4 regions of the Pseudomonas reactans genome follow, and region 4 is predicted to be linked to each of the others. Evidence: predicted binding sites of a transcription regulator. Region 4 holds the regulator's gene; each other region holds the start of a gene.
What was found. The regulator FliA, encoded in region 4, starts transcription of late flagellar genes. The targets are predictions, from matches to a motif close to CTAAAGTTTNNNNNNNNNNNGCCGNTAA.

Region 1: a site for FliA is predicted at 4,791-4,818, ahead of HX793_RS03795 (methyl-accepting chemotaxis protein). Genes of this name have one in related genera too.
Region 2: a site for FliA is predicted at 1,955-1,982, ahead of HX793_RS31545 (methyl-accepting chemotaxis protein). Genes of this name have one in related genera too.
Region 3: a site for FliA is predicted at 1,893-1,920, ahead of motA (flagellar motor stator protein MotA). Genes of this name have one in related genera too.

Annotation. Positions count from the first base shown of each region.
Region 1 covers NZ_JACAQP010000004.1:78,779-86,311, forward strand. Annotated here, with positions in the region: gene rep (DNA helicase Rep) at 1-329, opposite strand, end outside; gene HX793_RS03780 (putative bifunctional diguanylate cyclase/phosphodiesterase) at 585-2,258, shown strand; gene HX793_RS03785 (NorM family multidrug efflux MATE transporter) at 2,255-3,667, opposite strand; gene HX793_RS03790 (LysR substrate-binding domain-containing protein) at 3,820-4,740, shown strand; gene HX793_RS03795 (methyl-accepting chemotaxis protein) at 4,918-6,894, shown strand; gene HX793_RS03800 (ABC transporter six-transmembrane domain-containing protein) at 6,898-7,533, opposite strand, start outside.
Region 2 covers NZ_JACAQP010000007.1:413,880-421,412, forward strand. Annotated here, with positions in the region: gene HX793_RS10965 (TonB-dependent siderophore receptor) at 1-1,914, shown strand, start outside; gene HX793_RS31545 (methyl-accepting chemotaxis protein) at 2,082-3,575, shown strand; gene HX793_RS10975 (sulfite exporter TauE/SafE family protein) at 3,572-4,336, opposite strand; gene pdxR (MocR-like pyridoxine biosynthesis transcription factor PdxR) at 4,422-5,897, shown strand; gene HX793_RS10985 (TIGR02466 family protein) at 5,881-6,546, opposite strand; gene HX793_RS10990 (MFS transporter) at 6,793-7,533, shown strand, end outside.
Region 3 covers NZ_JACAQP010000006.1:404,544-412,076, forward strand. Annotated here, with positions in the region: gene HX793_RS08245 (rhodanese-like domain-containing protein) at 1-228, opposite strand, end outside; gene HX793_RS08250 (HDOD domain-containing protein) at 286-1,821, opposite strand; gene motA (flagellar motor stator protein MotA) at 1,988-2,839, shown strand; gene motB (flagellar motor protein MotB) at 2,843-3,859, shown strand; gene rsgA (small ribosomal subunit biogenesis GTPase RsgA) at 4,020-5,051, opposite strand; gene orn (oligoribonuclease) at 5,160-5,702, shown strand; gene HX793_RS08275 (trimeric intracellular cation channel family protein) at 5,766-6,380, shown strand; gene queG (tRNA epoxyqueuosine(34) reductase QueG) at 6,377-7,441, opposite strand; gene HX793_RS08285 (NAD(P)H-hydrate dehydratase) at 7,505-7,533, shown strand, end outside.
Region 4 covers NZ_JACAQP010000051.1:7,658-15,190, reverse strand. Annotated here, with positions in the region: gene HX793_RS30350 (chemotaxis protein CheA) at 1-177, opposite strand, end outside; gene HX793_RS30345 (protein phosphatase CheZ) at 189-977, opposite strand; gene HX793_RS30340 (chemotaxis response regulator CheY) at 996-1,370, opposite strand; gene fliA (RNA polymerase sigma factor FliA) at 1,536-2,276, opposite strand; gene fleN (flagellar synthesis regulator FleN) at 2,273-3,106, opposite strand; gene flhF (flagellar biosynthesis GTPase FlhF) at 3,212-4,528, opposite strand; gene flhA (flagellar biosynthesis protein FlhA) at 4,541-6,655, opposite strand; gene HX793_RS30315 (DUF6124 family protein) at 7,232-7,474, shown strand; gene HX793_RS30310 (cold-shock protein) at 7,519-7,533, opposite strand, start outside.

The DNA of each region.
Region 1 (7,533 bases), on a different contig from region 4:
TCAAAGATCGAGAAGCCCGGCTTGTAGCCCAGCCGCACATGCTCCTTGCGGATGATGTTCAGACCCAGGTTGTGGAAGGTGCACACGGTGAGGCCGCGGCCTTCGCCACCCTTGAGCAGGGTGCCGACGCGCTCCTTCATTTCCCGCGCCGCCTTGTTGGTAAAGGTCATGGCGACGATGTACTGGGCGCGGATGCCGCACTGCTGGATCAAATGCGCGATCTTGCGGGTGATCACGCTGGTCTTGCCGGAGCCTGCACCGGCGAGCACCAATAGAGGGCCGCCGACGTAGTTCACGGCTTCTTGCTGCCGGGGATTGAGTCGGGACATACAGAATTTCAGGAGTCGTTGTTCAAAAGGGCGGGCATTTTAACAGGCTCGCAGGATTCTGCTCTGTCAGAACGACAGTGTGACGTACCACTCGATCTAAATTTGCCGGTTTTGATACTTTGCCGCAGGATGTCGGGGTTATTTGCGACTAATGTTTACAGTTCGCGTGTTTGATAACCCCTATCATTGGTGATTATCTGGCCGCACGTCATAATGCCCGCCGCCACGAAATTTTGCAGAGTCTAGGGAGCTAGCTTGTCTACGCCTGTCGAACCCTTGCGTTTGCTGCTGCTGGCCGATGAGCCCGCGTGGGCAGCGTTGTTGCGCGAGTGCCTGGCGCCGATGGGCGATGGGGCTGTGCTGATCAGCGCGCCAAATTGGGAGTCCGTGAGCCGTCTGTTCGATGACGACCACAGCGCCGTGCTGTTGACCACGCCCAGCCTGCAACCCGGTCCTGGCCGCTGCAGCCTGCCGTGTGTATTGCTGCTGGAGCAGGAACCGTTGGTTTCGCCGCTTGGCGTCAGCGATTGGCTGGTACGGGATGTATTGGATGCTGACACAGTGCGCCGCTGCCTGCGCCACGTCCGCGAGCGCGGTGTATTGGAAAACACCCTGCAACGCCTGGCCGAACAGGACCCGCTCACCGGGATCGCCAACCGCCAGGGTTTCCAGACCCTGCTGACCGCGCGCCTGGCCGAGAATGAAGGCCGTGGCCTGGCCCTCGGCCATTTGGACCTCGACAATTTTCGTCACGCCAACGATGCCCTCGGCCACCAGGCCGGCGACCGGCTGATCCTGCAAGTGGTTTCGCGGCTCAAGAGCCAGCTTGAGGTTGGAGACCAACTGGCGCGCCTGGGCAGTGACGAATTCGCGCTATTGATCGACACCCGTCGCGCACCTCAGCGTGCCGAGTGGATGGCCGAGCGCATCACCGAAGTCATGGCCGAACCCTACTGGGTGGATGGCGAAAGCCTGCTGATCGGCTGCAGCCTGGGCGTGGCCCATGCCCGCGCACGTGCTGGCGCCGACCCGCTGATGTGGCATGCGCATATCGCCATGCAACAGGCGAAGAGCACCCAGGGCTGCACCTTTCATATTTTCAACGAACGCATCAACCGCAACGCACGCAGCCTGGCCGACCTGGAAAGTGAGCTGCGCCGTGCCCTGCGTCGTGACGAACTGGAGCTGCATTACCAGCCGCGCCTGGACCTGGACGACGGGCACATCGTCGGCCTTGAAGCCCTGGTGCGCTGGCGGCATGGCGAGCGGGGGCTGTTGCCGCCGAGTGAGTTCGTGCCCCTGGCCGAGCAAAGCGGGCTGATCGTGCCGTTGGGCTACTGGGTGATCTCCCGCGCCCTGCGCGACATGCAGGACCTGCGCGAACGCGGCCTGCCGCCGCTGCACATGGCGGTCAACCTGTCGTTCCGCCAGTTCCAGGACAGCCAGTTGCTCTCCACCCTCAGTCGGCTGATTGCCGAGCGGGGCGTGGAGGCGCAGTGGCTGGAGTTTGAACTCACCGAAACCGCCGTGATGCGCCGCAGCGACCTGGTCAAGCAGACCATGGACGCCCTCGGCCGCCTGGGTGTGCGGTTTTCCCTGGATGACTTTGGCACCGGCTTCTCATCGTTCGTGCACCTCAACAGCCTGCCGATTGCTTTGTTGAAGATCGACAAGAGCTTTGTCGGCGGCATGGAAGAGCGCGAAGAGAACCGCAAGCTGGTGCACGCCATGATCAACCTGGCGCACAACCTCAATCTCGAAGTGGTCGCTGAAGGCGTGGAAACGCCGGAGCAGCTTGCGCTGTTGAGGCTGTTTGGCTGCGACCAGGCTCAGGGATACCTGATCAGCAAGCCGCTGCCGTTGCCGGAGTTGGTGGAATACCTGACCTTCGGCAATGGCCAGCAAGCCCGCGTGGGCGAGGGGCTTTAATCTGGCTGTGCAGCCTGGAACCCACCACGGGTTTCGGGCTCGGCGCCTTCCTGCCGAATCATCCGCTTCATCTTCGCTTCAAACGCCCAGGTCAGGCTGACTGCCGCGCACGCCAGGCCCAGCGCCAAGCCCCACCATACGCCGGTCGGCCCCCAGCCCAGGGTGAAGGCCATCAGCCAGGCCGACGGTGCCCCAATCAGCCAATAGCAGCCCGCCCCGATCAGGAAGGTGGTCTTGGCGTCCTTGAGTCCGCGAATGCAGCCCATGGCGATGGTTTGCACGCCGTCGAACAACTCGAACCACGCCGCCACGGCCAGCAGGCTGACGGCCAGGACGATCACGTCGTGGAACGCCGGGTCGTTATGGTCGATGAGCAGCCCGATCAACGGGTCGGAATAAAGCCACAGCACGGCGGCAAATCCCAACATCACCGCTGCGCCAAATCCTATGCCGACACGCCCGGCCAGGCGTGCCTGCAGCAACTGCCCGGCGCCGTAATGCTGGCCGATGCGCATGGTCACCGCGTAGGACATCCCCGCCGGCACCATGAACGCCACCGACACAATCTGCAACGCGATCTGGTGCGCCGCCAACTGCGTGCTGCCCATGGTGCCCATGCACAGCGCCGCGAACGCAAACAGCCCGACTTCCACCGCATAGGTGCCGCCAATCGGCAGGCCCAGGCGCCACAACTCGCGCAGGTACTGGGTATTGAGGCGCATCAGGCCGGGGGCCAGTGGGTAGGCGGCATAGGCGCGGTTGCTGCGGATGTACCACATCAGCGCCAGTGCCATGCCGTTGGCGACGATGGCGGTGACCAATCCGATGCCCATCAGGCCGAGCTTGGGCAGGCCGAACATGCCCTCGATCAGTGCGTGGTTGAGCAGATAGTTCAGTACTGTGCCGCTGAGGCTGATGACCATCACCGGAGTGGCTTTGCCGATAGCGCTGGTAAAGCCGCGCAAGGCCATGAAGCTCAAGTAACCGGGTAGCGCGAACGGCAGGATCGTCAGGAATTGCCCGGCCGACTGCACGTTGGTTTCCGTCTGGCCGAACATCAGCAGCAGCGGCTTGAGGTTCCACAGCAGTAAGCCAGCCGCCAAGGCCATCAGCCAGGCGAGCCACAGCCCGGCCTGGGTCAGGCGGGTGGCGCCTTCGATATCACCGGCGCCGTGACGGATGGCGACAAGCGTGCCTACGGCGGCAATCACGCCGATACAGAAGATCGACACGAACGAATAGCTTGCCGCGCCCAGGCCGCCACCGGCCAGGGCTTCGGGACTCAGGCGCGCCATCATCAGGGTGTCGGTCAGCACCATCAGCATGTGCGCCAACTGTGAGGCAATCAACGGCCCTGACAGCCGCAGAATGGCCCAGAGTTCGGTACGTGCTGGATGTTGCATGATCATCACACTCGAGAAGTCGGAGAGTTGGGGAAGGGTTGATTCTCGGCGCTCTCAGCTGATTGCACAAAGGGATAAATGCGATCATTCACATGATAAAAACTCATGCCTGTTCGATTCTGGTAGGGTTTGCGCATTGCGCTGCCGGAGCTTTCCCAATGTCCCGTCGTCTTCCTCCTCTTTACGCTTTGCGGGCCTTTGAGGCCGCTTCCCGGCACAACTCCTTCACCCGTGCGGCGGAGGAGTTGTCGATTACGCAAAGTGCGGTGAGCCGACATATCCGCACGTTGGAAGAGCACTTCGCCTGCCGCCTGTTCCAGCGCAGTGGCCGCACTTTGCAGCTCACCGAAGCGGCGCGCCTGCTATTGCCCGGCGTACGCGAGGGTTTCGCCGCGCTGGAGCGGGCCTGCCATACCTTGAATGCAGAAGACGACATCCTGCGCATGAAGGCGCCGTCGACCCTGACCATGCGTTGGCTGTTGGCGCGGCTCAGCCGCTTCCGGGCGTTGCAGCCAGGCAACGAAGTGCAATTGACCAGCGCCTGGATGAGCGTGGACGAGGTGGACTTCAACCAGGAGCCGTTCGACTGTGCGGTACTGCTGAGCTACGGGCATTTTCCGGCGGATTGGGAGGCCAGTTATCTATTCCCGGAATTGCTGATCCCGGTAGGTGCGCCAAATCTGCTGGAGGATGGGCCCTGGGATGCGGCGCGCCTGGCCACCGCCGAACTGCTGCACCCCACGCCCGACCGTCGCGACTGGCGCAATTGGCTGGAGCGCATGGGCTTGTCATCCCAGGTATCGCTCAAGGGCGGACAGGTGTTCGACACCCTCGAACTGGGCATGATCGCCGCCGCGCGAGGTTACGGCGTCTCCATGGGCGACTTGCTGATGGTGGCCGAAGATGTGGCCCAAGGGCGGCTGAGCCTGCCCTGGCCGACGGCGGTCGCCAGTCGCGAAAATTATTACCTGGTGTGGCCGAAAACCCGCCCCGGCGGCGAGCGATTACGGCGTTTGGCGGAGTTTCTGCAGGCAGAGGTCAAGGCCATGGAATTGCCCCAGGTCGAACGTCTCGACTGAGCGGCGACAGACCGTTCGTGCAATCGTTTGCGCGATACCCCTGTGATTCGCTCAAGTATTGCCTCGGCCCGCCGAAGTAGGTGTGTTGGAACCATCGTGCACCAACGCTTCCCACTAGATAATTTGCCGAGCAGCGCTATGAGATCAGGATGATCCTGGCCTCGGCCAGGAGCTGTCATGTCTCAACCTCGTGCTCGGATTGCCTCCCAGTTAGGCCTCGCGTTAGCCGTGATTCTGGCTGTCGTCATCAGCGGCAGTACGGTGTTTGCCTTGCGTTCTCTCGACTCCGCCAACCTCGCGACCCGTGAGGAACACCTGGCCAGTGAGGCGCGCTTGCTCGCCGACCAACTCAATACCTTCCACAGCACCTTGCGCGAAAGTACCCAGCGTTTGAGCGGGCTGTTTGAAAAGCGCTTCGGCGCGGGCTTGAGTGTGCATGCAGACCAGCCGGTGACTGTGGCTGGGGTACAGACCCCTAGCCTGTACCTGGGCAGTGAAGTGCTGAACAACAACTTCGATGAAGTGGATGAGTTCAAGCAAATGTCCGGCGGCGTGGCCACGGTGTTTGTGCGCAGCGGCGAAGACTTCATCCGTATCAGCACCTCCTTGACCAAGCAGGACGGCAACCGTGCCATCGGTACGGTGCTGGATCGTCAGGGGCCAGCCTATCAGCGCGTGCTCAGCGGTCAGACCTACATCGGCCGTGCGGTGTTGTTTGACCGCTCCTACATGACCCAGTACAGCCCGGTGCGTGACAGCAGCGGACAGGTCATCGCCGTGTTGTTCATCGGGTTTGACTACACCGATGCGCAGAATGCCCAGTTCGAGAACCTCAAGCGCTTCCGTATCGGCCAGACCGGCTCCCTGGCGTTGCTGGACGAGCAGAAGCGCTGGCTGGTGCCGCCGGCGGGTGTGCAGGCGCTGGACCAGGCGATCCCAGTGATGCTGGACCTGGCCAAAACGCCAGGTGCGGGCCGCTTCTGGGCGGACAAGAACGAAGACTTCTACAGCGTCTCGGTGCCCTTCGAAGGCGGGCCATGGGCAGTCGTTGCGAGCATGCCCAAGGCTGAGATTCGCTCGGTGACGTGGGACGTCGGCATCCGCCTGGTGATCGGTAGCGTCCTGGCCATGTTGCTGGCGGTCGGCGCAACGGTTTGGCTGCTGCGTAGCAAATTAGCGCCGTTGGGCGACCTGGTGCGCCAGGCCGAAGCCTTGGGTGCGGGTGATTTGAGCGCACGCCTGAATGTGTCCAGCCATGACGAAATCGGCCAACTGGCGCGCAGCTTCAACCAGATGGGTGAAGCGCTGTCGACCATGGTCTCGCATATCCGCAAGGCGGCCGAAGAGGTCAACAGCCGCGCCCAGGCGTTGTCCGGGTTGTCCGGTGGCGCGTATGAAGGCATGGAGCAGCAGTCCGGCGAGATCACCAGCATGGCCGGCGCCGTGGAAGAGTTCAGCGCCACCTCGCTGAACATCGCCGACAATATGGGCAGCACCGAACGGCTGGCCCAGGAAAACGCCCAGCAAACCCGTATCGGGCGCAACTCGATGCAAGAGGCTTCGTCGTCCCTGGAACACATCGCCACTGCTCTGAACAGCACGGCCACGGTGATCAACACGCTCGGCCAGCGCTCCCAGGAAATCGGCGGGATCGTCGGTGTGATCACCTCGATTGCTGAGCAAACCAACCTGCTGGCACTCAACGCCGCCATCGAAGCCGCACGTGCGGGTGAGCAAGGCCGAGGCTTTGCCGTGGTCGCCGATGAGGTACGCAACCTGGCGTCGCGTACCCGAGAGGCCACTGACGAGATCTCCGGGATGATCCAGAGTATCCAGCAGGAAACCGGCAACGCCATCAGCACCATGGAGCGCGGCAATGTGTTGATGCAGGAAGGCCTGTCGCGTAACGCCGACGTGGCGTCGGCCCTGGCGCGCATCGACGAGCAAAGCCGCTCGGCCGGTCAGCAGTTCGCGGCGATTACCACTGCCACCCAGGAGCAGAGCAGCACCGCAACCTTGCTCAGCAGCAACCTGCAGAGCATCGCGCTGGCCAACAGCGAGCAGCGCGAAGTGGTGTCGAACCTGGCGATCACCGCCAAGGAACTGGAGACCCTGGCGGCAGGCTTGCGGCATGAGGTGGATCGGTTTCGTTAAGACCTAGCGGTCGCCCAGCCCTGGGTCCACGCGCTTGCCGATGTCCTTGAGGCGCGCCAGTTGGTCGACCATGCCTGGGGCTTCGTCCATGCTGGTGACGAAGGTCCACAGGTAAGTCATGACCGCGTACACGTGGCCGGCCTTGACGGCGGGGGACAAGGCCAACTGGCTGATGGCGACCACAAAGAGCAAGGCGGCCAGCGTACCGAGAAACAGGTACGCAGCCGCCTCGCGGTCTGACAGCCAGATCCGCAGGCGCGACAGCACCTGGTAGTGGCGTCGCAAGGTCGGTGCACCGACTTTCTCCACCAGACCGATTTCCTTTTCCAAGCGATTGTTCAGGCGCTCATGCAGCGCTTGGTTACGTTGGGCAAAGCGCGGCAACAGCGTGATGCACAGCAGCAGTGCGCCCAGGCACGCGAGGCCGACCCAGGGCTCGATCACGATCAGCATCACCGCCGCGCCAATAATCGATACCAGCGCCGTGGCGATGATCGGCACGTGCTTCTCAAAGAAGTCGACAAATTCCCGTGCGAGCACCACCCGTGCCGCTGACTTGGAGGTGCTGTGGTTCTGCAGGCGCTGGTTCAGAATCACCGGCACCGCCAGGTCGGCGTAGATCCGGGTGAAGGTTCGGGT
Region 2 (7,533 bases), on a different contig from region 4:
CAGGCCGTCACGGTCATCACCCGCCAGCGCATGGACGACCAGGCCATGACCAGCGTCAACGACGTGGTCAAGAACACCCCCGGCCTGTTCCTCAGCCAATCCAGCGGTCCTGGCCGACAGACGTACAGCTCACGTGGCTTCGACATCGACAACATGATGTTCGACGGCATTCCGAGTTCCTATTCCGGCTACGCCAACAGCGTGCAGCCCAACCTGGCGATGTTCGACCGTGTGGAGGTGATTCGCGGCGCCACCGGCCTGGTCACTGGTGCCGGCAACCCTTCGGCGGCGATCAACTTTGTGCGCAAGCGCCCGACCGCCACGCCGCAGGTATCGATCACCGGTGCCGCCGGCAGCTGGGACGATTATCGCGGCGAATTCGACGCCTCCAGCGCCTTGAATGACAGCGGCACCCTGCGTGGCCGCGTTGTCGGCTCCTACCGCGACGCCAACAGTTTCCGCAAAGGCGAAGAAAGCGACCACGGCCTGTTCTACGCGATCGGCGAAGCCGACCTCAGCGAAAACACCACCGCCACCCTGGGTTTCTCGCGCCAGGAAGACCAGACCAACTTCTTCTGGGGCGGCCTGCCCATCGGCACCGACGGCCATCACCTGAACCTGCCCCGCTCCACCAACCCCGGCTCCGACTGGGAAAACAAGAAGCTGACCATCGACACCGTCTTCGGTGATATCGAACATCGCTTCGCCAACGACTGGAAGCTGCACATCGCGGGCTCGTCCTCACAGTTGGATGGCGTGTTCACCGGCACCTACCAATCGCGCTACCAGACCACACTGGCGCGCACCGCCTATCAATCCCACCAGGACGACAAGCAGTACGGCCTGGACACGTTCCTCAGCGGCCCGGTCGAAGCGTTCGGGCGCACCCATGAAGTGGTGGTCGGCACCAGCAAGCGCATCTACGACGCCACGTCCAAGGAATACAGCCCCTACGACACCAATTACCCGCTCAATGGGGCAAAACCGGACTTCGTACGTGACGGCAAAGGCCACAGCATCACCACCCAGGATGGCGTTTACCTGACCACCCGCCTCAACCTCGCAGACCCGCTCAAGGTGATCCTCGGCGCGCGCGTGGACTGGTATGACTACGATGACCGCCAAGGCGACGGCGACTACAAAGTCACCCGTAACCTCACGCGCTACGCCGGTGTGATCTACGACCTGAACGACCAGTATTCCGTCTACGCGAGCTACACCGACATCTTCACACCGCAGACCAGCCGCGACTTCTCCGACAAGCCGCTGGAGCCTATCGTCGGCGAAAACTATGAAGTCGGTATCAAGGGCGAATACTTCAACGGCGCGCTCAACGCCAGCCTGGCGGTGTTCCAGATCGACCAGAAAAACCGTGCGACCCTGCCCGAGAGCCAAGCCGGTTGCCCGATCATGGCCTGCTACGAAGCCTCCGGCCTGGTACGTAGCCAAGGCATCGACCTTGAGCTGCAAGGTGCACTCACCGAAAACTGGCAGGTCGGTGGCGGGTTCACCTACACCCGCGCGCATTACATCAAGGACACCAATGCGGCCAACAACAACCAACGTTTCGACACCGACACCCCGGAACGTTTGTTCAAGCTCACCACCTCCTACCGCTTCCAGGGCCCACTGGAAAAACTGCGCATCGGTGGCAACGTCTACTGGCAGAGCCGCATGTACAACGACGTGGTGCTTGCCAACAGCAATACCTATCGCCTGGAACAAGGCAGTTATGCCGTTGCCGACGTGATGGCCGGTTACCAAGTGAACAAGCACCTCGACCTGCAGTTGAACGTGAACAACATTTTCGACCGCACCTACTACTCCGCCATCGGCACCAGCCCGACCTGGGGTTCGACCGACACTTACGGCAACCCGCGCAGTTTTGGCGTCACAGCCAAATACAGCTTCTGATCGCAACCCGATCAACGGCTACCCGCCCGGGTAGCCGTTCCTCAAGTCCCTTCCCCGCATGCCGATAACCGTTTGGCATCACGCAATCCAATAAAAACCAAAAAAAACTGATTCGCTCCACCCTGCCCCTCACTTTGATTCGGCCAGACCCCATGGAGTAAGTGTGAATGCCCACCCGCGCGCGTTTTTTCGAGCACTACCGTAAAGCCGACCGCATCATGCTGGCGTTGATCTGGTTGATGTTCCTGTTCTCCCTGGGCTTGGCGTTCTGGCACGACACCTTGATGCAAGCCGCCCTGATCGGCGGCGGCACCAGCGTAGTGCTCACGGCGCTGTACCGTGCCATAGGCGGCACTCGCGTGATGCGTTGCGCCCTCGGCGCGGGCCTGATGGTCATGGCGGCACTGCACATCAACCAGGCCCAGGGCGTGATCGAATTGCACTTCGGGATCTTCGCGCTGTTGGCGGTGCTGACGTTCTATCGTGACTGGTTGCCGATCCTGGTCGCCGCCGCCACTATCGCCGCGCATCACGTGGTGTTCCATGCCCTGCAACACCAAGGCTTCCCGGTGTTTGTAATGGAACATCATGGCGGCTGGACCATGGTGTTCGTCCATGCGTTCTACGTGGTGATGGAAACCGTCGCGCTGCTCTACCTTGCCGTGCACAGCCAGGCCGAAGCGGTCGAGAGCCAGGAAATGCTGGAGAAGATGCTCGCAGTCACGTCCCAATTCAGTGCGCAAACCACCCAAGGCGAAGGCAAGGTACATGTGTCGTTGGCCAAGCGCTTCGACCACTTCCTGCAACAGATCACGCACCTGATCGACGGCGTCGCCCGCGACTCCCACGGCCTCGGCCAACTCGGCCAGGAACTGGCCAGCGCCAGCGGTACCCTGGAAAAAGGCGCGCGGCACCAATTGGCCGAGATCACCCAGATGACCGGCTCGATGCAGCGCATGGAAGACGCCATGGGCCACATCACCGTGCACGTCGAGCAAGCGGTGGACCACGCCGGCAAGGCCAGCCAACAGATCCAGCGCGGCCAGGAAAGCGTCAGCCGTGCCCAGCAGGAAATCACGCAGTTGGCCGCCCGCCTCAACGGCACCCACGAAACCGTGCAGGGCCTGGCCGTGCAAGCCGAGCAGATCGGCACCGTGCTCGAAGTGATCAACAGCATCGCCAACCAGACCAACCTGCTCGCCCTCAACGCGGCCATCGAGGCCGCCCGCGCCGGCGAGCAGGGCCGAGGTTTTGCCGTGGTCGCCGACGAAGTGCGCAGCCTCGCGCAGCGCACGGCGGTGTCCACCCAGGAAATCAAAACCATCATCGAAGGCCTGCAACACGGCAGCCGCCAAGCGGTGGAAGCCATGCACGACAGCCGTCAAGGCGTGGAGCGTTGCGTGGAAGACAGCCAGGTGGCCGTCGACATGCTACGCGCAGTAGGCAATGACATCGCGCACATTGACGACTTGAACGGCCGGATCGTGACCACCACCCGCGAACAGACCACGGCGAACCTGGAGATTGTCGGGCGGTTGCAGTCGGTGCAGAGCATCGCGCAAAGCACCGCTGACGATGTGGAAACCCTGGCGCGCAGCAGCGAGCGGTTACCGCCGATTGCAGTGCGGCTGGATGCGTTGGGACGCAGGTTCCACCCCTAGGCCCAGTACCCTCCAATCCCGTCCCACAACAGCTTCAGCGCCGTGATAATCAGCAAGCCATAGCAGGCGCGATAGAGCTGGCGCTGATCCAACCGCGCATGCAGCCGCCAACCCAGCCACACGCCACTGGGCACGGCGAACAAACAGATAAGCGCCAGGCCCAACACGTTGCCGGTAGGCCTGGCGAGGATCAACCAGGGAATCGCCTTGAGCACATTGCCCACGGTGAAAAACAGGCTGGTGGTCCCGGCGTAAACCTGTTTGCTCAGGCCCAGTGGCAGCAAGTACATCGCCAACGGTGGCCCACCGGAATGCGCAACCATGGTGGTGATTCCCGAGGTGACCCCAGCGGCCACGGCCTTCGGTGTTGAACGCAGCTTCACATTGACATTTCCCCCGGCCCTGAACCACAGGCCGACAAACACCAGCGTAACCACCGCCATCACGATGGCAATCGCACGGTGATCCAGTACGCGAAAAAGCAGGTAGCCAACGCCAATCCCGACCACCAACCCAGGTACCAGTAACCTGAGGTCGGGCTTTGACCAGGTCGACGGTTTCCAATAGCGCAGGCCGAACAGGTCCATCGCGATGAACAGCGGCGCCAGCAAGCCGCCAGCAGTGATCGGGTCCATCACCAGCGACAGCAGCGGAATACCGACGATGGCAAAGCCGCCGCCAAAGGCGCCTTTCATAAAACAGATTAAAAAGACCCCGGCAAAGGTCACCAGGATCGTCGTGGTTGTCAGCTCAAGTTCCATGGAGTGCATTCATTTCGCAGAGAAGAGACGTCATAATCTCGCGCAACACCGGCACCGCAAAAAGTACCAGTTTTGAGGTTTTTCCATGGGCCAGTTATCGAACCCCAGGCGCGGCGCGGAACGCCGCCTCTACACACAGCTGCGAGCGCAGATAGAGGACGGCACCCTGGCGCCCGACGCCAAGCTGCCCTCCACCCGCGCCCTGGCGGAGACGCTTGGGGTCTCGCGCACCACGGTCACCGCCGCCTACGAGCAATTGGCTGCCGAAGGGTTTGTGGTGACCGCCGTGGGCAAGGCCGCCAGGGTCGCAGCCCCTGCCGTTGCGCTGCCTGTCGTTGCCACCGTGCCCCGCGACAACCCGCCACCCGCATTGTCGCGCTATGGACAGCGGGTTGCCGCTCTTACGCCCTATCACATGGTTTGTCCCACCGCGCGTATCGACTTCCGATACGGAGCAGTCGCATCGCGGGACTTTCCGGCACTGGGCTGGAACCGCGCCTATCGAGCCGAACTGATCAAGCGCCAACCTACGCGGCCTAACGGCCAGCCCGAAGGCGAAGCCGCTTTGCGCCAGGCGCTGCAAGGCTACCTGCGCCGCGCCCGTGGCTTGACCTGCGATACCGAGCAGCTACTGGTGGTGCACGGCTCCCAGCAAGGGCTCGACCTGTGTGCCCGCTTGCTGCTCAACCCTGACGACGCCTTCATCTTCGAAGACCCAGGCTACCGCATGGCCCGCTATTGCTTCGAGGCCACCGGCGCAACGGCCTTGCCCATCCCGGTGGATGCATCCGGTTTACAGACACAACGGTTGCCGGATGACCCGCGCGCACGGTTGGCCTACGTCACTCCGTCGCACCAATTCCCCATGGGCGCCGTGCTGTCCATCGCGCGACGCGTCGAACTGCTGAACTGGGCAAGCCGCCATCGTGCCTGGATCATCGAAGACGATTACGGTGGCGAGTTCCGTTACGGCCAGCGTCCCATCGACGCCTTGCAATCGATGGATGCCGAGGCCCGCGTGATCTACGTCGGCACCTTCTCCAAGGCGCTTTCGCCGCAACTGAGGTTGGGTTACCTGGTACTGCCGCGCGAACTGGTGGGCGTGTTTCGCGAGGCCAAGCGCTTGACCGATCGCAACGAGACCCGTTGGGAGCAAAACGTGCTTGCCTCGTTGATCGACAGTGGCGCCTACGAGCGCCACCTACGCCGTTTGCGCCGTGACAACGAAGGCCGTCGAAAGGCCCTGCTGGACGCCGTCGACCACCATTTGCCGGGCCTGGGAAAACTAGAGGGCATGGCCGCCGGGTTGCATGGCGTCTTGTTGTTGCCCCACCTGCACGCGCGGGATGAAGACGCCTTGCAGGCGATGGCGCTGGAGCGCGGGATCGGTGTTTATCCGCTATCACCCCTGTTCACTACGCAGGGTGAACGGCCGGCAAGCCTGATACTCGGCTATGCCGGGCTTACCGTGCAGCAGATTGATGAAGGCATCCGGATACTTGCGCAAGTGATTCGGGAGGTCATGGCGGCAGCCCACCCGCCTCTCATACCCCAAAGTTGAACGCGATGGAGATCCGCGGCCGCGTCCCCTCAAAGCGTCGTACCGAGTGCATCAACCAGGACGGAAACATGATCAATGTCCCGCTGCTGGCAACGCAGGTGCTGCTGAACCCGGCAGTCAGGCAATCCTCGACCCGCATGCGCAAGGCGGGATTGTAGGTCGAGGCCACCATGCCGCGTGGATCAACGAATTCCAGGTCGCCACCGACGGTGGCGTCCTCTTCACGGCCACCTGCATCGACCCAATAAACGCCTGACCAAAATGCGCCAGGGTGCCCATGCAGCGCATTGCTGTGGCCCGCCTCGTTCACATTGGCCCACGCGTTGAGCTTCCACTCGAAACCGGGCACGGTTAATCCGACGCCTTCGTGATGAACCGCGGTCAGTTCAGTGGCGAACTGCGTGGCGAATGTCACCAATGCGCCGCAGGCGTCCCCACCCCACGCCTGAAAATCGTTCGCGGATTGCCAGCCGCCATCGTTGCTGCGCTGGGCGCCGTTCTGATCCTGCGCCATGCGGTGGGTGACGAGCGCCTTGAGCTCGGCGTTGAGCGTGTCGGCATTCGGGTATTGGATGCTGGCCAAGGGCGTTGTGAACAGCCGCCGGATGTTGATCAGCTCCGGATTCAACAGATTGTCGCTCGACTGCATGGGGTACTCATCATGTTTACCAGTAGCCACAAACCATAACGGCATCAACGGTTCAGCGATGTAAACCATTGTTAAAGTCTTAACCACAGTTGCGCACAAGCGCCTTGCCTCACCTGGCCCAATTCCTGCGTTCCCCAGCTCGACCAAGTCGCTACTGACTACGCGGACGACTCTTTTGGGCCCCGCCGCCCAACCGCCTGGCCCGATAATCAGTCATCCCCGCACCTATCCCGAGGCCTCCCCCCCATGACGAGCCCATCCACCGCACAGGTCAGCCCCCAGACCTTGCGAAAGGTCATTATCGCCGCCGGCATCGGTAACTTTGTCGAGTGGTTCGACTTCGCCGTCTACGGCTTCCTCGCCACCACCATCGCCCAGCAATTCTTCCCCAGCGGCGACGCCAGCGCGGCATTGCTCAAGACCTTCGCCGTGTTTGCCGTGGCGTTTGCGTTCCGGCCACTGGGCGGGATTTTCTTCGGCATGCTCGGCGACCGCATCGGCCGCAAACGCACCCTGGCCATGACGATCCTGTTGATGGCCGGCGCCACCACGCTGATCGGGCTGCTGCCGACCTACGCCGCCATCGGCGTAGCGGCGCCGATCCTGTTGTCGCTGATTCGCTGCGCCCAAGGGTTCTCCGCCGGGGGCGAATACGCCGGGGCCTGTGCCTATCTGATGGAGCACGCGCCCAGTGACAAGCGCGCGTGGTACGGCAGCTTCGTGCCGGTGTCGACGTTTTCCGCCTTCGCTGCCGCCGCGGTGGTGGCGTATGCGCTGGAAGCGTCGTTGTCTGCAGAAGCCATGGGCAGCTGGGGCTGGCGCCTGCCGTTCCTGATCGCCGCGCCGCTGGGCCTGGTGGGGCTTTACCTGCGCTGGAAGCTGGACGAGACGCCCGCCTTCCAGGCCGTGAAGGAAGAACACACGGTGGCCCACTCCCCGCTCAAGGAAACCCTGCGCAACCATGGTGCGGCAATCTGCTGCCTGGGC
Region 3 (7,533 bases), on a different contig from region 4:
CAGTTCGCCGAACAGTTTCTCAAGATCAGCCTTGCTGGGCAGCAGGCCGGGTGCCGGCGGCTGGCCCAGTTGGGTGCGCTTGGGGTCAACGAAATGCGCGCCGGGGATATGCCCTTCGGCGTAGCGGGCGGCACTGGTGAGGTCCACCAGTATCAGGTGTTCGGCATCGAGGCGACCAAGCAGGTCGCTGGATTCGATCACCAGCGGCAAGCCAGAGAAGTCAGGCATGTGAGGTCTCCTGGGCACAAATGTTGGCGATAAAAGACGGCGATTGTAGCGCAAGCATCAGGCGCTGCGGTTGGTAAAGCAGTGCAGGGCTTTCTCGATGCATTGGGCGGTTTTACCGAAGGCCTGCACGGTGGTTTCCGAGAATGGCCCGCCGCCCTGGTCGGCCACCATCAGCATCACCACCTTGCCATTGCAGCTCAGCGAGCGCAGCAACAGGTGTTCGCCGGTGAACAGGCGACGCAGGATCGGCGGCAGCAAGGCCGAGAATTGCGCATGGTTTTCAGGGTTGAGGCGTACCTGGGCGGATTTTTCCAGCAAGCGCTGCAGCAACGTACTGTTGACCACGTCCAGGCTCAAATTGGCCGCATCCTTCGGCAGGCCATCGGCCTGGTGCACACGCAAGGTGCTCATGGCGCGGTCAGCCATCAACAACATGACCCGCTGCATGCCACTGGCCACCAAGGCCTCCTTGGCGCAGGTGGTCAGGTGCATGGCGTTGGCAAAGCGGCTCGGTTCCACCAGCAGTTCGGTGCAGCGCTTACGCCACACGGCCAGAGCCTCGGCGGTGGGCGGCGGCGCTGGGAGCAGGCCGCGATGAATCTTCTGCACGTGCCACGGCCAGATCAGCGACAGCGCCGGGTGCCAGAGGTCGGGCATCAAGGTGGTGCGGGCGCTGGTGACCGCTTGTTGGTGAACCTGCTGCTGCACCTCGCCCAGGGGCTGTTGCAGGTACAGCGCTGTGAGGAGCTGCCAGCGTTCGGTGTGCGGGCAGGTCCAGGACTCCTGGGCCGACATTGCCAGGCCGTTGGCCAGCAGCACGGTATTGGCCGGCTGGTTCAGCCAACGGCGCAGGTTGGGTTCAGCGTCGAGCAATTGCTGGTGGCGCAGTGGGTCGTCTTCGCGGGCGATGTGCAGCGCCTTGACAAGCAAGCGTTGCTCGCTCATCAGCAGCTTGTAGCCCTGGGACACCCAGATCGGCAGGTGCCAGGCTTCGGTCAGGCCGACGCACAGGTCCAGCAAGCGCACGCCGAACAACGCCTGCTCGACCTCGCGCGCCGATTGGCCTTTGTGGATCACCCGCAGCTCCCATTCTTCCAGGAGCTTGGGGTAGGCGACCGCCATCGGCCACAGCGGCGACAGAAACAGCAGACTGCCCCAGTGAATGTCCTGCCACAGTCGCGCCAGGCGGCTGCCGAACAAACCGTTGGCTTGCTGCGACGCGTGCTGGCTGACCAGCAGCAGTTGACGCAACGCCACGGGGATCTCATTGGCCGGCACCGACGGCAGGCGCGCCAGCAGTTCTTCGGCGCGCTTGAGGCCCAGGCGGTTGAGCGCCACTTCGAGGTTTTCCGCCGGTTCCGCCAGGCTGCCATGGGTATGGCTGTTGGCCTCGCGCATCACGCTGAGCACGAGCGCCGGGCTGCTTTGCATCAGCTCGGCAATATCTCGCAATGAACTGCGGCTGTCGCGGATGCCTTTGCACACACGGTCGTGACTGGCCTGTGGAACAGGCAGTAGCACATCGTCCAGGCGCTTGATCCAAGCGGCGAGAGAGTTGGGTTTTGCACTTGGGACTGTCGTTTCATTAGCCATGATAGGGGCGCGATCATCACTTGCGGTCTACACGCCCGGAGCGGGCCGAACTGGCTTTTCGCCTTAACGGGCTATAGTCTGGCGCAGTTTTGCCGATAAGTAGAACAAGAGTTTTCTGCTACACCCAATATGTCCATGAACCCGACGGCGCAAGTACTCATCCCCTATGGCTAAAATTATCGGCATCATCGTCGTCATCGCAAGTGTGCTCGGTGGCTACGTCCTGTCCCACGGTAAAATTGCTGCGTTGATCCAGCCCTTTGAAGTGCTGATCATCGGTGGTGCGGCGTTCGGCGCATTCTTGCAGGCCAACCCCGGCTACATGACTATGCACGTGGTCAAGAAGTCGCTGGGGATGTTCGGTTCGCGCTTCACCCACACCTTCTATCTTGAAGTGCTGGGGCTGGTCTACGAGATCCTCAACAAGAGCCGCCGCGAAGGCATGATGGCCATCGAGGCCGACATCGAAGACGCCGCCGCCAGCCCGATTTTCGCCAAGTACCCGGCTGTGCTCAAAGACGAGCGCATGACCGCCTACATCTGTGACTACCTGCGCATCATGTCCTCTGGCAACATGGCCCCCCATGAGCTGGAAGGCCTGTTCGACATGGAGTTGTTCAGCCTTAAAGAAGAGTTGGAGCATCCCTCCCACGCCGTGACCGGCATCGCCGACGGTATGCCGGGCTTCGGTATTGTGGCGGCGGTACTCGGTATCGTGGTGACCATGGCCTCTCTCGGCGAAGGCGACCAGGCCGCTATCGGCATGCACGTTGGTGCGGCACTGGTGGGTACGTTCTTCGGTATTCTCGCGGCCTACGGCTTCTTCGGCCCGTTGGCCACCTCCCTGGCCCATGACGCCAAGGAAGAAATCAACCTGTACGAATCGATCAAGGCCAGTCTGGTCGCTTCGGCTTCCGGCATGCCGCCGTCCCTGGCGGTGGAGTTTGGCCGCAAGGTGTTGTACCCGAAACATCGCCCAAGCTTCGCCGAGCTGGAACAAGCGGTTCGCGGTCGCTAAGCCATGGAAAACAACCAGCCGATAATCATCAAGCGCGTCAAGCGCTTCGCTGCGGGGCACCATGGCGGCGCCTGGAAAATCGCCTTCGCCGACTTTGCGACGGCGATGATGGCGTTCTTCCTGGTGCTGTGGCTGATGTCCACTGCCACGCCGGAACAGAAGATCGCCATCGCCGGCTATTTCAAAGACCCGATTGGTTTCTCGGAAAGCGGCACGCCCTTCGTGATCGACCTGGGCGGTTCGCCGCAATTGGCACCTGAGCGCACCATCAACCCGGAAATCAAGACCGAGTCGCCCCAGGAGAAAATCCCGATTGAGCGCGACACGGTCGAGTCCATGGCCGAACAGGTCGAGCAGGAACGCCTTGAGCTGCTGCTGCAGGAGCTGCAAACCAAGGTCGAAGAAAACCCGCAATTGCTGAAATTCAAGGACCAGATCTCCTTCGAGATCACGCCGGAAGGCTTGCGCATCCAGATCACCGACGCGGCCAACCGGCCGATGTTCGACTCCGGCAGTGCGCGCTTGAAGCCGTACTTTGAAGACATCCTGCTGGCCATGGCTGACACCATCAAGGCGGTGCCGAACAAGATCAGCATCAGTGGCCATACCGACGCCAAGCCGTACGCAGGCCAGGGTGATTTTGGTAACTGGGAACTCTCGGCCAACCGCGCCAACGCCGCTCGCCGCGCGCTGGTTGCCGGCAGTTATCCGGACCCGCAAGTGGCACGGGTGGTGGGGTTTGCTTCGTCGCAGCTGTTTGATCACCAAGACCCGTTCAACCCGGTCAACCGCCGGATCGATATCGTGGTGCTGACCAAAAAGGCCCAGCGTGCGATTGAAGGTGATCAGCCGCCGCCAGCGCCGACCCAGGGTGAGGGGGCGCCGGGTGAAGTACCGGTTGACCCGAATGCCATTCCGCCAGGGCAAGAGCCGCTGCCGGCGCATGAGCTGCGCCAGAAGCTGAATTTGTTTGATGATGGTGGGGTGAAGGATCCTACGGTGCCTGGTACCGGGTCGTAAGCTTCACATACAACAAGGCCGCGATGATCGCGGCCTTTTCATACCTACCTGTAGGAGCGAGCTTGCTCGCGAAAAGCGTCAACGATAACGCGTTCATCCAGGATGCCCACGTCGTCTGTGCATCCCTCGCGAGCAAGCTCGCTCCTACAGGAGTAGGCAGTTAGTAACTGCTCTCCGGCAAACTCGCAATAATCGACCGATAGCTATTCATCCGTTGCTGCTGCACACGCCCATCCTCCAACGCCTTGAGCAATGCACAGCCCGGCTCGCGGTCGTGTTTGCAGTCGCGGAAACGGCAGGTGCCGATCAGGTCGTTGAACTCGATAAAGCCTGCTTCCACATCGCTGCGGCTGACGTGGCCGAGGCCGAACTCGCGGATACCGGGGGAGTCGATCAACTCACCGCCGCCGGGGAAGTGGAACAACCGCGCGGTGGTGGTGGTGTGGGTGCCCTGGCCGGACAGTTCCGACAGTGGGCCGACGCGGGTTTCGACTTCCGGCAGCAGGCTGTTGACCAACGAGGATTTGCCCACGCCCGACTGGCCGACAAACACGCTGATGCGCCCGTCCAACTGCTGTTGCAGCTGTTCCATGCCATTGCCGTGATGCGCCGAGACTTCCAGCACCGGGTAACCCAGGGTGCGGTACACCGCCAGCAGCGCATTCAGCGCCGGGGCGTTCTGCTCGTCGATCAGGTCGAATTTGTTCAACAGCAACAACGGGCGGATGCCGGCATGCTCGGCGGCGACCAAATAGCGGTCGATCAGGTTGGCATGTGGCTCGGGCAGCGGGGCGAACACGATCACGATCATGTCGACGTTGGCCGCCACCGGCTTGAGCTGGCCACGGCTGTCGGGGCGGCGCAGTTCGGTGGTGCGGGGCAGCTGGGCGACAATCACGCCGATGCCCTGGTTGCCAGCACGCCACACCACTTGGTCGCCGGTCACCAGCGCAGGCAGGTTGGCGCGCAAGTGGCAACGGAACACAGAGCCTGCGAGTTCGCCTTCGAGCGCCTCGACTTCGACCTGCACACCAAAGTGCGCGATCACCAGGCCCGTTTGTTCAGGGCCCAGGTCGCCGCCTTCAAGCGCTTCCACGGCGGAGGATTCACGTTTGGCGGCGCGAGCGGCGCGTTCACCTTGAATCTTTTCGATGCGCCAGTTTTGGCGACGGTTGAGCTGGCGTTTGGCCATGGGTGTTCCGTGTCGATAATGCAAAAGTTGGGTAAAACGGTCGCGAGTCTAGCACGCCCCCGCCTGCTAAACTGCGCAGCTACGCCAAGGTGCCAAGAGAATCAAGCCATGCAAAACCCACAGAACCTGATTTGGATCGATCTGGAAATGACCGGTCTGAACCCCGACACCGACGTCATCATCGAGATGGCCACCATTGTCACCGACAGCAACCTCAACACCTTGGCCGAAGGTCCGGTGATCGCCATCCACCACAGTGACGCCGTCCTCGCCACCATGGACGAGTGGAACACCCGCACCCACGGCAACTCCGGCCTGACCCAGCGCGTGCGTGACAGCCGCATCAGCATGGCCGAAGCCGAAGCCGCGACCATTGCTTTCCTGGAGAAGTGGGTGCCCAAGGGCAAGTCGCCGATCTGCGGCAACAGCATTTGCCAGGACCGTCGCTTCCTCTATACCCACATGAAAGGGCTGGAAAGCTACTTCCACTACCGCAACCTGGATGTGTCGACACTCAAAGAGTTGGCCGCGCGTTGGGCGCCGGAAGTCAAAGACAGCTTCCATAAAGGCAGCACTCACCTGGCCCTGGATGATATTCGCGAGTCGATCGCCGAGTTGCAGCATTACCGCAAGCATTTCATCAAAGCGTGACGCCCCCTTTTGGTGCCGTCAGCAAATGATTAGACTGCCGGCCTCAATGCAAGGATCGCCCTCATGCTGTTGATGCTTTACCTCCTCGCCATCACCGCCGAAGCCATGACCGGCGCACTGTCTGCTGGACGGCGTGGCATGGATTGGTTTGGTGTGGTGCTGATCGCCTGTGTGACAGCGCTGGGTGGCGGTTCAGTGCGTGATGTGCTGCTTGGGCATTACCCACTGACCTGGGTCAAGCACCCGGAATACCTGGTGCTGACCTCTATTGCCGCACTGGTGACGATCTTTATTGCTCCGCTGATGCGTCGCCTGCGCTCGCTGTTCCTGGCGCTGGACGCCGTGGGGCTGGTGGCCTTCACCCTGATCGGCTGCATGACCGCGCTGGAAATGGGCCACGGCATGCTGGTGGCGTCGGTCAGTGGTGTGATCACTGGGGTCTTCGGCGGCATCCTGCGCGACATCTTCTGCAACGACATCCCGCTGATCTTCCGCCGCGAGCTGTACGCCAGCGTGTCGTTCCTCGCCGCCTGGTTCTACATGCTCTGCCTTTATCTGGAGCTGCCCAGCGAGCAGGCGATATTGCTGACCCTGTTCAGCGGCTTTCTATTGCGCCTACTGGCGATCCGTTTTCACTGGGAAATGCCCAAGTTCGTCTATAACGACGACGTGCACTAGCGAGTAGCGTGCTGGTTCAGCGCCCATTCCACATGCTCTCGCACCAATTCCGACGGGTAATCCCGGCGCGCCTTCAAGGCCTCCAGCACTGGAATACTCGACGGCGCATTGCCCAGGCCCACTGCAAGATTGCGCAGCCAGCGCTCATAGCCGGCACGACGCAGCGGTGAGCCTTCGGTGCTGCTGAGGAATTTATCCTCGTCCCACATAAACAGTTCGGCCAGCTCCGCGTTATCCAGGTTGTGGCGCGGTTTGAAATCGCTTTCGGCGGTAGAGCGGGCGAAACGATTCCACGGGCACACGATCTGACAGTCATCGCAGCCGAACACGCGGTTGCCGATCAGGGGGCGCAGGTCCTCGGGGATCGCATTCTTGAGCTCGATGGTCAGATAGGAAATACAGCGCCGTGCGTCCAATACATAGGGGCCGACGAAGGCATTGGTGGGGCAGATGTCCAGGCAAGCGGTGCAGCGGCCGCAGTGTTCGGTGCTGTGGGGGGTGTCGATCGGCAGCGGCAGGTCGACGAATAGTTCGCTGAGGAAGAAGTAGCTGCCGGCCTTGCGATTGAGGACCAGGGTGTTTTTGCCGATCCAGCCCAGCCCGGCTTTTTCGGCGATGGCTTTTTCCAGCACCGGCGCACTGTCGACAAAGGCACGGAAACCGAACGGGCCGATTTGCGCCTGGATGCGGTCGGCCAGTTGCTGCACGCGCTTGCGGATCAGCTTGTGGTAGTCGCGGCCCAAGGCGTAACGGGAAATATAGGCTTTTTCCGGCTTGGCCAGCAATTGGGCCATTTGCGTGTCGCCCGGCAGGTAATCCATGCGCAGCGACACCACGCGCAAGGTGCCCGGTACCAGTTCATCGGGGTGGGAGCGTTTGCTGCCATGGGCGCCCATGTACTCCATCTCGCCGTGATAGCCCGCGTCGAGCCAGCGTTGCAGGTGCTGCTCATGCTCGGCGAGGTCCAGGCCGCTGATGCCGACTTGTTGAAAGCCCAGCTCGCGGCCCCAGTCTTTGATCGATTGGGCGAGGGCGGGAAGATCGGACGTAATAGCAGGCATGAGACACGGGAAACCACAGGTTAGATGCGTATAATTCTGCCAGACATCGGAGCTTGAAGACGCATGCCGCAGACAAAACACGCAATAACCGA
Region 4 (7,533 bases):
CTGGAGGAAGCCGGCGCCCCCTTTTACAGTGTGAAAACCGCGAAAAATTGCATTGAGCAGGTTCGCATCATCCGGTCGGCTTTCCAGCTCGACCAGTTGCTCGGACAACTGCTCTAAAATTTCGCCGGCCTCTACAAGGAAATCCTGAAGGATTTCTTCATCGGCGCCGAAGCTCATGTGGGTGCTCCTTAGAAGCCTAAACTGGATAACAGGTCATCAACATCATCTTGACCCGATACAACGTCTTCACGTTTATCGGCATGAATCTGCGGACCTTCACCCTTGGCGAGATGTTTTTTTGGATCTTTTTCCGAGAGGATCGCTTCGCGGTCATGTTCAATACCGGCAAAACGGTCAACCTGGCCTGCCATAAGCACCAATTTGAGCAAGTTGCTTTCCACTTCGGTGACCAACTGGGTCACACGCTTGATCACCTGACCGGTGAGGTCCTGGTAATCCTGGGCGAGCAGAATGTCGTTGAGGTTGCTGGAAACCGTGCGGTTTTCCTGCTCGCTGCGTGACAAGAACCCTTCGACCCGACGCGCCAATTCACGAAACTCTTCCGCGCCCACTTCCCGACGCATGAAGCGGCCCCAGTCAACGCTGAGGGCCTGGGCTTCATTGGCCATGCCATTGACCAGGGGCGTGGCGTTCTCCACCAGGTCCATGGTGCGGTTGGCCGCCGCCTCAGTCAGCCTGACCACATAAGACAGGCGTTCGGTGGCATCGGTGATCTGGGAGATTTCCTCGGCCTGGGGCATATGCGGGTCAATCTGGAAATTGACGATCGCACTGTGCAGCTCGCGTGTGAGCTTGCCCACTTCCTGGTACAGGCCGCGGTCACGGGTCTGGTTGAGCTCATGGATTAACTGCACCGCGTCGCCGAACTGGCCTTTTTCAAGGCTGTCGACCAACTGGTGAGCATGCTTTTTCAGGGTCGACTCGAAGTCTCCCTGTGACGTTTCTTTATGCTCCATAGCTCCCCCGCGATGGCATTAGCCGTGGATGCGTTCGAAGATTTTCTCGATCTTCTCTTTCAAGGCCAATGCAGTGAATGGCTTGACCACGTAACCGTTTACCCCGGCTTGGGCGGCTTCGATGATCTGCTCACGCTTGGCTTCGGCGGTCACCATCAGCACAGGCAGGCTGCGCAGTTTTTCGTCGGCGCGCACGTGGCGCAGCAAGTCGATACCGGTCATGCCCGGCATGTTCCAGTCCGTTACCAGAAAGTCGATGCTGCCGCTGTTGAGGATCGGAATCGCCGTAATGCCGTCATCCGCCTCGACCGTGTTAGTGAACCCAAGGTCACGCAACAGGTTTTTTATGATCCGCCGCATCGTTGAGAAGTCATCAACGATGAGGATTTTCATGTTCTTGTCCAATTCGACCTCCAAGCAGTCTTAAACGCGCCCAGCACCTGGACGCGCCATTTCAATCAACAGGCATTACACAAAAAGGACTGCCGGGGCACCACGGGTCGAACCCGCAAAGGCCAGGCCCTCGCGGTATCGTCTGCAGTGTCCCCACACTGCCTGTCAGCGCGCTCGCCACTCTCCCAAACGCCCCCGCAAGCGGGCTGCGCACTGGCTGTGCAACTGGCTGACCCGCGACTCGCTGACCCCCAGGACCTCACCGATTTCCTTGAGGTTCAGCTCTTCGTCGTAGTACAGCGCCAACACCAGTCGCTCACGCTCCGGCAAATTGGCAATCGCATCCGCCAACGCCCCCTGGAAACGCTCATCTTCCAGGTCACGCGATGGCTCCATATGAGCGCTCGCGCCGTCCTCGTGCAGCCCTTCGTGTTCGCCGTCCTGCAACAGGTCGTCGAAACTGAACAGGCGGCTGCCCAAGGTATCGTTCAAAATCCCGTAGTAATCGTCGAGACTCAATTGGAGTTCGGCCGCAACTTCGTGATCTTTAGCGTCGCGACCGGTTTTTGCTTCAATTGCGCGAATTGCATCACTGACCATGCGCGTATTGCGATGCACCGAACGCGGCGCCCAGTCACCTTTACGTACCTCATCAAGCATCGCGCCACGGATACGGATACCCGCGTACGTCTCGAAACTCGCACCCTTGCTCGCGTCGTATTTGGTCGACACTTCAAGCAGGCCGATCATGCCCGCCTGGATCAGGTCTTCGACCTGGACGCTGGCGGGCAGGCGTGCCAGCAAGTGATAGGCAATGCGCTTGACCAAGGGCGCGTAGCGCTCGATCAACTCGCCCTGACTGTCACGGGCAGACTTCTTGTACGCGTTGTAGCCGGTTGCTGTCATAGCACGGGTCCTGCACTCGTCTGATGCACCAATCGCTCGACGAAAAACTCCAGATGCCCCCGCGGGTTGGCAGGCAACGGCCAGGTATCGACCTTCTGGGCAATAGCCTTGAACGCCAATGCGCATTTGGAACGAGGGAACGCTTCGTAGACTGCACGCTGCTTTTGCACAGCCTTGCGCACACACTCGTCGTAGGGAACTGCGCCGACGTATTGTAAGGCGACATCGAGGAAGCGATCCGTGACCTTGGTCAACTTGGCGAACAGGTTGCGCCCTTCCTGCGGGCTCTGGGCCATGTTGGCCAGGACGCGGAAGCGGTTCATGCCATAGTCGCGGTTAAGCAGTTTGATCAGGGCGTAGGCGTCGGTGATCGAGGTGGGTTCATCGCAGACCACCAGCAACACTTCCTGCGCTGCGCGCACGAAGCTGACCACGGACTCGCCGATCCCGGCGGCGGTGTCGATCACCAGCACGTCGAGGTTGTCGCCGATATCACTGAAAGCCTGGATCAGGCCGGCATGCTGCGCCGGGCTCAGGTGCACCATGCTCTGGGTGCCGGAGGCGGCCGGCACGATGCGAATGCCACCGGGGCCCTGCAGCAGCACATCGCGCAGCTCACAGCGGCCTTCGATCACATCGGCCAGGGTATGTTTGGGCGTCAGCCCCAGCAGAACGTCGACGTTCGCCAGCCCCAGGTCAGCATCCAGCAGCATGACACGACGGCCAAGCTCTGCCAGGGCCAGGGACAAATTCACTGACACGTTAGTTTTCCCGACGCCACCTTTGCCGCCGGTCACCGCGATCACCTGTACGGGATGCATGCTGCCCATTTTATTTCTTTACCTTGTCTTGCTTAGACGCAGGCTACATGGCTTGGCCGCGTGAATCGCTTGCAGACCATCGATGTAGATACATTTCACGGTGTTCATCCTGCCTCAACCAACCCGTTTTGCCGGGTTGTGGTAAAGGTCGGCGAACATATCGGCCATCGCTTCCTCGCTAGGCTCTTCTTGCATTTGCACGCTGACTGCACGGCTGACCAACTGATGACGGCGCGGCAGATGCAGATCATCCGGGATCCGCGGCCCGTCGGTCAGGTAGGCGACCGGCAATTCATGACTGATGGCCAGGCTCAGCACCTCGCCCAGGCTCGCGGTTTCATCGAGCTTGGTGAGGATGCAACCGGCCAGGCCGCAGCGTTTGTAGCTGTGATACGCAGCGGTAAGAACCTGTTTCTGGCTGGTGGTTGCAAGCACCAGGTAATTCTTCGACTTGATGCCACGCCCGGCAAGGCTTTCCAGTTGCATGCGCAATGCCGGGTCGCTGGCTTGCAGGCCAGCGGTATCGATCAACACCACGCGTTTGCGCAGCAGTGGGTCGAGGGCATTGGCCAGGGACTGGCCCGGATCTACATGGGTCACCGACACATTGAGAATTCGGCCCAACGTCTTGAGCTGTTCCTGGGCACCAATACGGTAGCTGTCCATGCTCACCAGCGCGATATTCTGCGCGCCGTACTTGAGGACGTAGCGGGCAGCCAGCTTGGCCAGGGTGGTGGTCTTGCCCATGCCGGCAGGGCCGACCATAGCAATTACACCACCCTCTTCCAGGGGTTCGATTTCCGGCGTGACGATCATCCGCGCCAAATGAGCCAGCAACATGCGCCAGGCCTGGCGAGGCTCGTCGATTTCAGTGGTCAGAGCCAACAGGTCGCGGGACAACGGGCCAGACAGGCCGATGCGTTGCAGCCGACGCCAAAGGTTGGCCTGTTGCGGCTTGCTGCCCTGCAGCTGGTTCCAGGCCAGCGAGCCCAACTGCACTTCCAGCAGTTCACGCAGGCCATTGAGTTCAAAGCGCATCGAGTCGAACACACGCTGGTCAACCGCAGGCGCCGGGGCAGGCGCAGCAGGACGCGGCGGTTCTTTGAACGTCGGCTCGACCAGTGGCTCGGCAGCGGTCAACGGCAGGCCGGCGAACAACTGGCGATTGGTGGTGGCATCGCTGTCGCCGCGCATGCTCAGTTCAGCCTGGGCCGAAACGATGCGCGAAGCGGTTTTGCGCAACTCGTCTTCGAGCTCCATGTTCGGCACGCGTGGCGCCAGGGCCTGGGGGGTGTAATCCAGGGCAGCGGTCAGCTCGACACCGCCGGCAATACGACGGTTTCCGATAATCGCGGCGTCGGCGCCCAGCTCATCACGAACCAGTTTCATGGCCTGACGCATATCGGCGGCGAAAAAACGCTTAACTTGCATAACCCACTACCCTCAGCCGTTGGGCCCTACTGTCGCGACGATAGTCACTTGCTTGTTGTCAGGAATTTCCTGATAAGCCAAAACGTGCAAATTCGGTACTGCCAAACGCCCAAACCGCGACAACATCGCCCGGACGGGGCCTGCCACCAGCAGGATCACCGGTTGGCCCTGCATTTCCTGGCGCTGTGCGGCGTCAATCAACGAACGCTGCAGCTTCTCAGCCATGCTTGGCTCCAGCAGAACGCCCTCTTCCTGGCCTTGTCCTGCCTTCTGAATACTATTGAGCAATATTTGTTCCAACCTGGGTTCCAAGGTGATCACAGGCAGCTCGGAGTCAAGCCCTACAATGCTTTGGACGATTGCACGCGACAATCCGACGCGCACTGCGGCCACCAGGGCGGCAGTATCTTGACTCTTGGCGGCATTGTTGGCGATGGCCTCGGCAATGCTGCGAATGTCGCGTACCGGCACCTGTTCGGCCAACAGCGCCTGCAACACCTTGAGCAACTGCGACAGCGACAGAATGCCTGGCACCAGCTCTTCGGCGAGTTTCGGCGACGCTTTGCCCAGCAAACCCATCAATTGCTGGACTTCCTCGTGGCCGATCAGCTCGTGGGAGTGTTTGTACAGGATCTGGTTGAGGTGAGTCGCGACCACAGTGCTGGCGTCCACCACGGTGTAACCGAGGGATTGCGCCTGGCTGCGCTGGCTGATTTCGATCCACACCGCGTCCAGGCCAAAAGCCGGATCTTTGGCGGTGATGCCGTTGAGGCTGCCGAACACCTGCCCGGGGTTGATCGCCAGCTCGCGGTCCGGGTAGATCTCGGCTTCGGCCAGGATCACGCCCATCAGCGTCAGGCGGTAGGCACTCGGCGCCAGGTCGAGGTTGTCGCGGATGTGCACGGTGGGCATCAAGAAGCCCAGGTCCTGTGAGAGTTTCTTGCGCACGCCCTTGATCCGCGCGAGCAACTGGCCGCCCTGGTTGCGGTCCACCAGCGGGATCAGGCGATAGCCGACTTCCAGGCCGATCATGTCGATCGGGGTTACGTCATCCCAGCCAAGCTCCTTGGTTTCCTGGGCGCGGGCCGGGGATGGCAGCAGTTCCTGCTGGCGAGCGATCTCTTGCTGGGCGATGACTTTGACCTGATTCTGCTTTTTCCAGAACAGGTACGCAGCGCCGCCGGCCAGGGCCGCCATGCTCAGGAATGACACGTGCGGCATGCCCGGCACGATACCCATGATCGCCATGATGCCCGCCGCCACGGCCAACGCCTTGGGCGAGGCGAACATCTGCCGGCTGATCTGCTTGCCCATGTCTTCGGAGCCCGAAGCACGGGTCACCATGATGGCCGCTGCTGTCGATAACAACAGTGATGGCAATTGCGCCACTAAACCGTCACCGATGGTCAGCAAGGCGTACACCTTGCCCGCATCGCCGAAGGTCATGCCGTGCTGGAAGATACCCACGGCCATGCCACCGATCAGGTTGATGAACAGGATCAGCAGGCCGGCAATGGCGTCACCGCGCACGAATTTGCTGGCACCGTCCATGGAACCGTAGAACTCGGCTTCCTGGGCCACTTCCAGGCGGCGCGACTTGGCCTGGTTCTGGTCGATCAGGCCGGCGTTGAGGTCGGCGTCGATAGCCATCTGTTTGCCGGGCATCGCGTCGAGGGTAAAACGCGCGCTCACTTCGGAGATGCGCCCGGCGCCTTTGGTGACCACCACGAAGTTGATGATCATCAGGATCGCGAACACCACGATACCGACCACGTAGTTACCGCCGATCACCACCTCACCGAACGCCTGGATCACCTTACCGGCGGCGGCGTGGCCGTCCTGGCCGTGCAGCATGACCACACGGGTCGACGCCACGTTCAGCGCCAGCCGCAACAGGGTCGCCACCAGCAGAATGGTCGGGAATACCGCAAAATCCAACGGCCGCAGGGCGTATACGCACACCAGCAGGACCACGACGGACAGGGCAATGTTGAAGGTAAAGAACACGTCCAGCAGGAACGGCGGCATCGGCAACATCATCATTGCCAGCATCACCAGCAACAACAACGGCACACCCAGATTGCCTCGCGAGAGGTCAGTCAGGGTGCTGCGGGCGTTGCCGAGCATTTGAGAGCGATCCACCACCGGTATTCCTCGTGTCCTTTGAAGCAAAGTTTTGACGCAATTGGGCGTCCTGCAGGCGGTATTGCAAGAAGCCTTCCAACTTTTGTTTTGGAACGTCGATCGCTATAAACGCCCACGTTTTTTCGGAAAGAACACATTTTAAATGTGGGAGGGGGCTTGCCCCCGATTGCAGCTTGCCAGACTAAGAGTCGGTGACTGACACAACGCCATCGAGGGCAAGCCCCCTCCCACACTTGGATTTGTGTCCACCGGCCGCTACCGAGGAAATTTCTGACAGGGTTTTGAGGTTGCCCCTAGGAAAGCCGCTCTCTAGTCTCCGTACACCGCTGCAAACGCAGTGGTCGGGCGTCGCGGCCCGGATTTTCAAAGAGCAAAAGCACTATCGCCCGCTTTCAGTTGACGCTTTTTTAGCGTCTACTGTGCGGCGCTATGGCGGCTGTGCGCGGGATACCTTGGGTATGCCGGGTTGCTCCTTGACCGGTCCGCGAACCTGCGCACAGCTGTCACCCCATCGCGTCGCGGCGATCAGTGGCAGCTCCACTTTTAAGGAGCCTCACAATGACCAAACCCACCCCAAATCCCCCCATCAGCCTGTTCACAGTCGCAGACCACCTCAACACCGAAGACCTGCTGGTCAACCTCACCGAAACCCTCGCTTCGGCCGAGGCGCTGATGAGTGATTTTGCGTTTGAATTGGAAGGGCCAAAACGCGAAGGCGCGCTGGGCGTTGCACAGTTGATTGGGCTGGCAAAGCTGCTGGCTGACAGAGTGTTGGCGGACAGCGAGCACTTGATGGCCTGAGGGCGGATCGTTCCTGCACTGCCCTGCGGGAACGATCATCAAGCTCATAGGACGCGGAC